3 regions of the Pseudoalteromonas sp. SWN29 genome follow, and region 3 is predicted to be linked to each of the others. Evidence: predicted binding sites of a transcription regulator. Region 3 holds the regulator's gene; each other region holds the start of a gene.
The links. Region 3 encodes FliA, which starts transcription of late flagellar genes. Its sites were predicted from a motif close to CTAAAGNTNNNNNNNNNNNNGCCGATA; they were not measured.
Positions count from the first base shown of each region.

Region 1: I6F53_RS16420 (flagellin N-terminal helical domain-containing protein) is a predicted target of FliA. The motif match lies at 1,604-1,630, and genes of this name have one in related genera.
Region 2: I6F53_RS17640 (DUF5610 domain-containing protein) is a predicted target of FliA. The motif match lies at 1,036-1,062, and genes of this name have one in related genera.

Region 1 is NZ_JADYXE010000048.1:14,107-17,391, forward strand. It holds gene fliD (flagellar filament capping protein FliD) at 1-1, opposite strand, end outside; gene I6F53_RS16415 (flagellar protein FlaG) at 32-448, opposite strand; gene I6F53_RS16420 (flagellin N-terminal helical domain-containing protein) at 536-1,501, opposite strand; gene I6F53_RS16425 (flagellin N-terminal helical domain-containing protein) at 1,668-2,636, opposite strand; gene I6F53_RS16430 (flagellin N-terminal helical domain-containing protein) at 3,071-3,285, opposite strand, start outside.
Region 2 is NZ_JADYXE010000057.1:22,642-25,926, forward strand. It holds gene trmA (tRNA (uridine(54)-C5)-methyltransferase TrmA) at 1-929, opposite strand, end outside; gene I6F53_RS17640 (DUF5610 domain-containing protein) at 1,092-2,231, shown strand; gene murI (glutamate racemase) at 2,297-3,097, shown strand; gene I6F53_RS17650 (RNA recognition motif domain-containing protein) at 3,060-3,285, opposite strand, start outside.
Region 3 is NZ_JADYXE010000003.1:20,300-23,584, forward strand. It holds gene flhF (flagellar biosynthesis protein FlhF) at 1-716, shown strand, start outside; gene I6F53_RS01520 (MinD/ParA family ATP-binding protein) at 709-1,569, shown strand; gene I6F53_RS01525 (RNA polymerase sigma factor FliA) at 1,596-2,306, shown strand; gene cheY (chemotaxis response regulator CheY) at 2,347-2,730, shown strand; gene I6F53_RS01535 (protein phosphatase CheZ) at 2,748-3,285, shown strand, end outside.

The DNA of each region.
Region 1 (3,285 bases), on a different contig from region 3:
TAATAATTACTCCTGGTAGCAATCAAACTTGCTAAGCCGTTTTATTAAATAATAAACCTTTACTAGTAAGTTTATCGGCAAATTCATCTAAAGCTTTAGCAACTTCTCTAAATTCTTCAGTTGGGATTTCACGTATTACTTCATTACTTTGTTTATCAAGCACTTTTATAATTGGTGGTTCTCCTAGCTCATCAAACTCAAAAATCAAATTTGTAGCTGTGACTGGAATAAACTCATTGAGCTTCTCCAAATTATTTTTTACTTCAGTAAATAAGTTTTTTCTTTCTTGCTGATCTACTAGAGTATTTTTATCTATATTTACTGCTTTTCTACCAGCAATTTCCGTGCCTTTACTACGCTTTTCATCTTCTATTCCAATCTTTACCTGACTAGAGTTAGTAGAAGTGAAGTTTTCGCTCGTTCTTTGTGCAGAATTAAAATCAATCATCACAACTCCCCCTTGTTTATAAGCTAAAGTATAGGCCACTATAAGAAAATATTCTGCTTTCATGTAGTGGCTTATAAAGCGTATTTACTACCCAAGTAACGATAAAGCAACTTGTGGGCGCTGATTAGCTTGACTCAAAATAGATTGACTTGCTTGCTGAAGTATCTGCATTTTCGTCAAATTTGCAGTTTCTTGTGCAAAATCTGTATCTTGGATGCGCGAACGGGCAGCAGATAAATTTTCAGAGATATTCGATTGGTTACGAATCGTTGATTGAAAACGGTTTTGTACAGCACCCAGTTCAGCACGCTTTTTATCAACTACCGCTATTAATGAGTCCATACCGGCAAATACAGCCTGCGCATTTGCTTGTGTAGATACACTAATATCGCCAGCTGTAAAGGTAGTCGTAAAATCTAAAGATGCTGCAAGAGTAGCACCATCGATGGCACTTATACCTTCAGCTAGTTCTGCCAAAGTATTACCTGTAACTCCTGCGGCAACACCAGCAATACCTGATAGTGTAAAGCCACCATTTGTCTCTAAAGTATTGGTCGTTGCACCGACTGTTTGCATACTAAAATTAATCGTTTGTACTGCATCAGCACCTACTTGAAACTTAGCATTATAGCTACCATCTAATAAGTTCTGTCCACCAAAAGTAGTATCCGCTGCAACACGGTTAACTTCTTCAGATAAAGAACGAATTTCTTCTTGTACTGCTAAGCGATCTTCATCAGTATTTGAACCGTTTGAAGCCTGTTGAGCCAAGGTACGGATACGTTGGAACATTGATGTTACTTCATCTAATGCACCTTCAGCAGTTTGCGCCAGTGAAATGCCGTCGTTAGCATTTCGGTTACCTTGATTTAAACCATTAACCTGACTTGTTAAACGGTTAGCGATTTGCATACCAGCTGCATCATCTTTTGCACTATTAATGCGAAAGCCTGATGATAAACGTTGGAACGAAGTATCGAGGGAATTGCCTGATTTACTTAATTGTCTTTGTGCGTTCAATGAACTCACATTGGTATTTACATATAAAGCCATAATAGCCTCCGCTTTATCATTTTAAGAGCAATACAACGGGATACCCCTACCCTGTTATATTACCTGACTTAGAGTCCTAGATTGATAGTTCTCTAACTCAGTTATCGTCCGATAAAGTGAAAGCTTTAGCTTTATTTGTAAAATAATTTAACTTTTATTTAATTTTTTAACCTTGTAATAAGCTCAATGCTGCTTGAGGTCGTTGATTCGCTTGGCCTAATATAGTTTGACTAGCTTGTTGTAAAATTTGGTTTTTCGTTAAGTTAGCTGTTTCCGCCGCGAAATCTGCATCTTTAATTCGCGATTTTGCTGATGCTAAATTTTCAGAAATATTAGCTTGGTTACGAATAGTCGATTGAAAACGATTTTGAACAGCACCGAGTTCGGCACGTTTTTTATCAACTACCGCGATTAGAGAATCCATACCAGCAAATACCTTTTGTGCATTAACTTGTGTCGAAACACTAATTCCATCAGCTGTAAATACATCCGCGAAGCTTAATGATGCAGCCGTTACAGTACCATCAATACCACTGATTCCAGCAGCCAAAACATCATAATCTTTACCACCAACGGCTACAGCAATACCTGCAATACCTGAAATAGTAAAGCCTCCATTGGCTTCCAATGAATTATCACTAACACCAACTGACTGCATGCTAAACCCAATAGTTTGCACTGCATCAGCACCGACCTGAAAACTTGCAGAATAGGAGCCATCTAGTAGATTTTGACCACCAAATGTAGTATCGCTGGCAATGCGGTTTACTTCTGCAGATAATTGACGAATTTCTTCTTGAATCGCCAATCTATCTTCATCTGTATTTGAACCATTGGCGGCTTGTTGAGATAACGTACGAATACGTTGGAAAGTCGACGTTATTTCATCTAACGCCCCTTCAGCCGTTTGCGCTAGAGAGATCCCGTCGTTAGCATTACGGTTACCCTGGTTTAAACCAAGTATTTGCGACTGGAGTCGATCCGATATTTGTAAACCTGCAGCATCATCAGCTGCGCTATTTATACGTAGTCCAGATGATAAACGTTTAAATGACGTATCTAAGTCATTACCTGTATTTGTTAGCTGACGTTGTGCATTTAGTGCACTCACATTAGTATTTACATATAAAGCCATAATAAACTCTCTTCTTATCTGTCAAAATTAAATCACCAGCTGAAATTGGTGATATTTGACAAAGTGACTCATTACAACGGCAAACTTTAATTGCCAGGGGCAAAAAACTGCCACTTTGCAGGTTATTTAAAAACTTAATAAGAGTAGAGCAAGCTTTAGGCCAACTTTTTATAGTTATGCAAACAGTTATACTACAGGGGATCGAGCATAAAAAAGGCTCTAAATAGAGCCTTTATATAAGATAAGTTTTAGAGTGGGTGTATGAAGCATAAAATGGCACACTTTATGCTTTAATAGTTATGTTCTTACAAATGTTAGAACACTATCGGATTTTTAGCGCCTCCGCTTTATAATCCATCTTTAGCGCCTTTGTTAATACCCCATTAGACAAGGGCGCTTTCATTTCACGTCAACAGTTTGACAGCTTATCTTAATTATCCTAGTAGGCTTAATGCAGCCTGTGGACGCTGATTTGCTTGGCTAAGAATTGTTTGGCTTGCTTGTTGTAAAATTTGCATCTTAGTTAAGTTAGCCGTTTCTTGCGCAAAGTCAGTATCTTTAATACGTGATTGAGCAGCAGATAAGTTTTCTGATATATTCGATTGGTTACGAATCGTTGATTGAAAACGGTTTTGTACAGCACCCAGTT
Region 2 (3,285 bases), on a different contig from region 3:
TCACACGTTAATTCATCCATGCCGGCGCGCGGTGGATCAACCAATATGGTTTGGCAGTCATAGCTTTTAAGGTCAATCCCGTCTAAACGAGAAAAAGTACGCTCGCCATTCATTGCTTGGGTAAACTCTTCGCTCGACATACGAATAATATCTAAGTTCTCTACGTTATTTTTAGCAATGTTGTATTGAGCTGAGTGAACAGATGATTTTGATATTTCCGTCGCTAATACTTTATTAAAAGAACCCGCTAACGCAATTGAAAAGTTACCGTTACCGCAATACAGTTCTAATAAATCATTTTTTAGTGGCTTACATAAGTCTTGCGCCCACTCCAGCATATTAATATTTACTTTTGCATTAGGCTGAGTAAAGCTATTTTCTACTTGTTGGTAAATAAGCTCTTGGCCATTAACAGTTAAATACTCAGTTACAAAGTCTTCACCCAGCACTTCTTTTTGTTTGCGAGCACGGCCTATAAAGTCAATTTTGTATTTACTGCTTAGCTTTTCCTTAAGTGCTTTAATTTCACTTAGCCACTCTTCATCAAGTGGTTTGTGATAAAGCAAGCTTACTAAAATTTCACCGCTTAGCGTTGATAAGTAATCAATTTGAAATAACTTACGACGTAATATCTCGCAAGGCTTGAGGCTTTCAATCATCACCTGCATTATTTCACCTACTAGAGGCGCTGCAGGGTCAAATGTATCAACACGGATTTTTTCTTTTGTTTGTTGATCAAACATAATGTGAAACAGATCGTCACCGTCGTGCCATACTCTAAATTCAGCACGTTGGCGGTAGTTAGTTGGCTCTGAGCTAAATACTTCTAGTTGCTCCACACCAAAACGTTGAAACTGCGCACTAATACGCTGCTCTTTTTCACTTAACTGCGTTTGGTACTGTGTGGTATCTATTTTAATAACTGCCATTAACGCTACTACCTTCTCTAAGATCTGTTTATCGGCGCTATTGTAGGGAGCGCTGCGTATTTGTCTAGTTTTGGCTAGCATTTATGCTGTTTTATTGAACATTGTACTTTAGTTCTTATTGTTATAGCCGATAATAAACTACGCACGCTTAGGAGACGAATCATGAAAATAGGTAATTATGGCTTTACGCCAAACAACAATATCAATAAATTTAATAATAAAGCTGATATACAGCAACCTACAATTACGTCTCCTCAAGATAGCTATCAACAACGAGGCCGAGAGTTGGCCGCAAAGGTGCTTGGCGATAAAATGGCTGAGCAACTTGGATTGCCTATCGCAGAAAAAAAAGCAGATAAACCACTCTTTGATTTTGATGAAATAGTAAAAAACGTACTCGATTTTGTAAGTAGTGCTGTTAACAAAGCAAAAGCTAACGGCGCTGATGACGAAAAGCTCAAAGATATGCTAGGCGATGCGCGCAAAGGAGTCCAAATAGGGATTGACGACGCAGTTGATGAACTCAAAGGTACAGGCGTATTTAATGATGACATGGAAGAGGGGATTAATAAGTCCAAAGAGGGAATTTACAATGGGCTCGATAAGTTTGAAGAGTCGTTATTTAACCCACAACCTGCCAGCGTAAATATAAGCCAGGCTCAATATGTCAGTATGACGAGTAATGCAGAGTATAAATTTACCACCGCAGAAGGTGACGAGGTAAGTATTAGCTTTGCAGATGCATTTGAATCTCAGTCGGCAAGCGGCTATCAGCAAAACAGTAATAGCGAGTCGTTCGCAAGCTCATCATCGCAATCTCGACAGGTATCATTTTCGATGTCGGTAAATGGTGACTTAAATGAGCAAGAGCAAGAAGCTATTAATGCGATGATGGAAGATTTACAAGATTTAAGTAAAACATTTTTTGGTGGTGATCTAGATAAAGCATTTGAACAAGCGCAAGAGCTGAGTTTAGACAGCGATCAGCTGGTGGCTTTTTCTATGGATTTACGCCAAACAAAAACAATAGCTACAGTTAAAAGCTATGAAGAATATAAACCAGCACCCGAAAAGCAAGTAGCAGAGGGTTTAGCTCCTTTTAATGACGATCTCAAAAATGCTTTTGAAAAAGCAGGCGAACTTGGATTACAGAACCAACTAGGTGGCATTCTACAATGGTTAAATCAAGATCAGGAACAAATAGATAAGCTTGTTGATTACACAAAGTCTATGTTCGAAAACCTTAATCAGTTAAATTCGGCAGCCGACGATCTTGCTGATTTAGAAACCACGCAAAGTTAAACTACTTTCTTTTATAAATACCTCATGGCAAACTGCCGTTCTTAAAGTAAAGTGGGAACGGTAGTTTGTCAGCGCATATAATGGTCTTTGATTCAGGTATTGGTGGGACTACTGTACTTGAGCATATAATGCAAAGTATCCCCAATGCTCAGTACAGCTATTTTATGGATAATGCTTTACTACCTTATGGTGCTCAATCCCAGCAAACAATCATTAACCGATTATGCTCACTTATTCATTTCATCAGAACTAACGCTCTTAACGTTGATCTAATTGTAATAGCGTGTAATACCGCTTCTACATCTGCACTTAGTGCGGTTCGCCAAGTGACAGATATTCCAATTGTAGGAGTTGTGCCAGCAATAAAGCCTGCCGCAGAGTTAACACGTTCAAATCATATTGGCTTATTAGCCACACCAGCAACGATCGCCAGTTCATACACTAAAACGTTAATTGCTGAACATGCGCGTAATGTAGTTGTTAATCTATATAGCAGTGTGGAGTTAGTAGCCTTAGCTGAGCAATACTTTTTTACAGACTCATTAAATACAAACAAGTTGCGCCAAGTACTAGATGGCCTGCATATAGATAAAACTATAGATGTACTTGTACTGGGGTGTACGCACTTTCCAATTCTAGCAGGGCCGATGAGTCAGTATTTTGAAGGGAATGTAAAATTACTTGATTCAGGTATAGCGATAGCAAATAGGGTTAGTTACTTACTTAACGAACTTAACTTATGTGTGAATAAACTAACAGACATAAAAAAGCCGCTGCAATATTATGCAACGGCTGATGTGTTTAGCAATAAGCTAGCGGTAAAGCTAGTTACACTGACTGATCCGTCTCAGTACGTAGAGCATTAGAATCATCTTCTTGTTTTTGTTTTGCTTCACGTACCTTTAAAGTACGTTGTTGGAACTCGCTATCGTTTAAGTTAGCAATTGCATTGTCTGCATCAGCTTGCGCCATTTCAACAAAACCAAAGCCACGACGCTTGCCAGTATTCTTATCCTTTAATAAACGAACATTGAATACTTTGCCTTGTTCTTCA
Region 3 (3,285 bases):
TGCTAACAATGGTTGAAGATCAAATGCAAACAACCAATAACGAAATACTTCGCCAAGGTGGTGTATATGCGTTAGTGGGTCCAACCGGTGTGGGCAAAACCACCACAGTTGCTAAGCTTGCAGCGTTAGGTGCACAAAAGTATGGCGCTGATAAAGTGGCCTTAATAACCACGGATACATACAGAATTGGTGCTTATGAGCAGCTTGCAACTTACGGCCGTATTATTGGTTGTGGTGTTAAACAAGTTAAAGATGCTAATGAGTTAGCTGAAGTTTTATATCATTTACGAAATAAACGTCTAGTGTTAATTGATACGGCAGGTATGAGCCAACGAGATTTACGCTTAACTGAGCAGTTAAATACGTTAATGCGCAACCAGCGTGTGGACATTCGCAACTACCTGGTACTCAGTGCCACAGCGCAAATGAATGTATTACAAGAAACTGTACGCCACTTTAAAAAAGTACAGTTAAGTGGTTGTATTTTCACCAAGTTAGATGAATCATTAAGTTTGGGTGAGATTATTAGTATTGCGATTCAAAATCGCCTTCCAATAGGGTATCTTACTAACGGACAACGAGTACCAGAAGATATTCGTGTTGCAAATGCTGAAAAACTAGTAAAAAAGGCTGAGCAATTATATTTAAAAAGAACAAAAGCACAACATTCAAGGCATCAAGCAGTGGCGTCAAGTACAGTAGGGATGTATGATTAACACAGTATTAGATCAAGCAAGCGGCCTGCGCAAAATGAGTCAAAACAATAACAACGGCGTTAAAGTTATCGCTGTAACCGGTGGTAAAGGTGGGGTGGGGAAAACAAATGTTTCTCTAAATACCGCTATTGCACTAGGGCAGCAAGGTAATAGAGTACTAGTACTGGATGCTGACCTAGGTTTAGCAAATTGTGATGTGATGCTTGGTTTACGTGTAGAGCGTAATTTATCACATGTTTTGTCTGGTGAATGTGAGCTTGACGAAATTTTAGTTGAAGGTCCTGCTGGTATTAAAATTGTACCCGCTACATCGGGTTCGCAAAGTATGGTTGAGTTATCACCATCGGAGCATGCTGGACTAATTCGTGCGTTTAGCGAATTGAATACCGAATTTGATATTTTAATTGTAGATACAGCCGCTGGTATTTCGGACATGGTGCTGAGCTTTTCGCGCGCAGCACAAGATGTAATGGTTGTAGTGTGCGATGAACCAACATCAATCACAGATGCTTACGCACTTATTAAAGTATTAAGCCGTGAGCATGGCGTTTATAAATTTAAAATTGTTGCCAACATGGTTCGCAGTATGCGTGAAGGCACTGAATTATTTGCAAAGCTATCTAAGGTTACCGATCGCTTTTTAGATGTGTCGATGGAGCTAGTAGCAACGGTTCCTTATGACGAAAATATGCGCAAAGCAACGCGTCGTCAAAAAGTAATAGTAGAGCTCTTTCCTAATTCGCCAGCCGCTCTTGCGTTTAAAACGCTGGCAACAAAAGCAGTTAAATGGCCAATACCAAACCAACCATCTGGGCATTTAGAGTTTTTCATTGAGAAACTAGTAAACGGCTAATTATGACAATATTGGTGAATAGAGCTATGGGATATCAATCAACACAAAACTTAAATGTGATTGTTGAGAAGCATGCATCACTTGTCAAAAAAGTGGCATGTCATCTAATTGCTCGATTACCACCTAGCGTTCAACTTGATGATTTAATTCAATCAGGAATGATAGGTTTAATAGAAGCTTCAAAAAACTTTGATGCAACAAAGGGCGCAAGCTTTGAAACCTTTGCAGGTATTCGTATTCGCGGTGCCATGCTTGATGAAATGCGCCGTGGTGATTGGGCTCCTCGCTCAGTACACCGCAAAAGCCGACAAGTTGCAGAAGCAATTACTGGGCTCGAAAGTAGTCTTAATCGCGAACCAACAGATACAGAAGTTGCTGAAAAACTTGAAATTTCACTCAATGAGTACCATCATATTTTAAATGATGTGAATGCGAGTAAAATATTAGGTATAGAAGACCTTGGTGTTGATGAGGATGTTATTACTCCCGTAGGCCAAGATTTAGCGCAAGATAAACCTTTTAATAATGTTAAAAATGATCGGTTTAATGAGTCTTTGCTAAGTGCAATTAAGTCATTACCAGAGCGTGATGCAATGGTGCTTTCTTTGTACTATAACGATGAAATGAATTTAAAAGAAATAGGACATATACTCGATGTAAGTGAGTCGCGTGTAAGTCAGATACATGGTCAGGCGATGATTAAGCTTAAAGCTAAAATCAATGACTGGATAAATTAGTAGTAAGTAAACAAAGGTTAATACCTCACTGGGGGATGTTTTGGATAAAAACATGAAAATTCTTGTAGTTGATGATTTTTCAACGATGAGACGTATTATAAAAAACCTGTTACGTGATTTAGGTTTCACTAACGTTCAAGAAGCTGATGACGGGTCTACAGCTTTGCCTATGTTGCAAAATCAAGTGTTTGATTTTGTAGTTACTGATTGGAATATGCCTGGAATGCAAGGTATTGACCTTTTAAGAGCAATTCGTGCAGATGATAAGTTAAAGCATATCCCTGTATTAATGGTAACGGCAGAAGCTAAAAAAGAACAAATAATAGCTGCAGCGCAAGCTGGCGTTAATGGTTATATTGTTAAGCCTTTTACGGCTGGAACATTAAAAACTAAGTTAGAAAAAGTATTTGAACGCTTAGGCTAATGATGGGGGAGAGGCTTATGCCAGCACTAGCTGCGCCTCAAATAACGTTAGAACAAGCTCGTCAGCTCGTTGTTTTTTTAGAAAATGATGAGCAAGATAAAGCAAATCAGTTGATTTTAGAGACTGCCTCGCAAGAGCAGTCTGAATTATTTGCTGAAGTTGGAAAGTTGACCCGTCAATTGCACGAAGCCCTTAAAAGTTTTGAGCTTGACACTCGCTTAACTAACATAACGACTGATGCTATTCCAGATGCTAAAAAGCGGCTTAATTATGTTATAGAAATGACAGAAAATGCGGCTAACAAAACAATGGATGCAGTGGAGGCTAGTCTTCCTATAGCCCAGCAATTAGCAGATGAAATATCTCATATCAAACCGACATGGGATCGTTTAATGAGCCGCGAAATTGAGCTTGGTGAGTTTAAACAACTTTGTCACAGTATCGATAAGTTTATGAATAACTCTCATCATAAAACAGATGAGCTTCAAAGCTTGATGACAAATGTACTAATGGCTCAAGACTATCAAGACTTAACAGGCCAAGTTATTCGCCGTG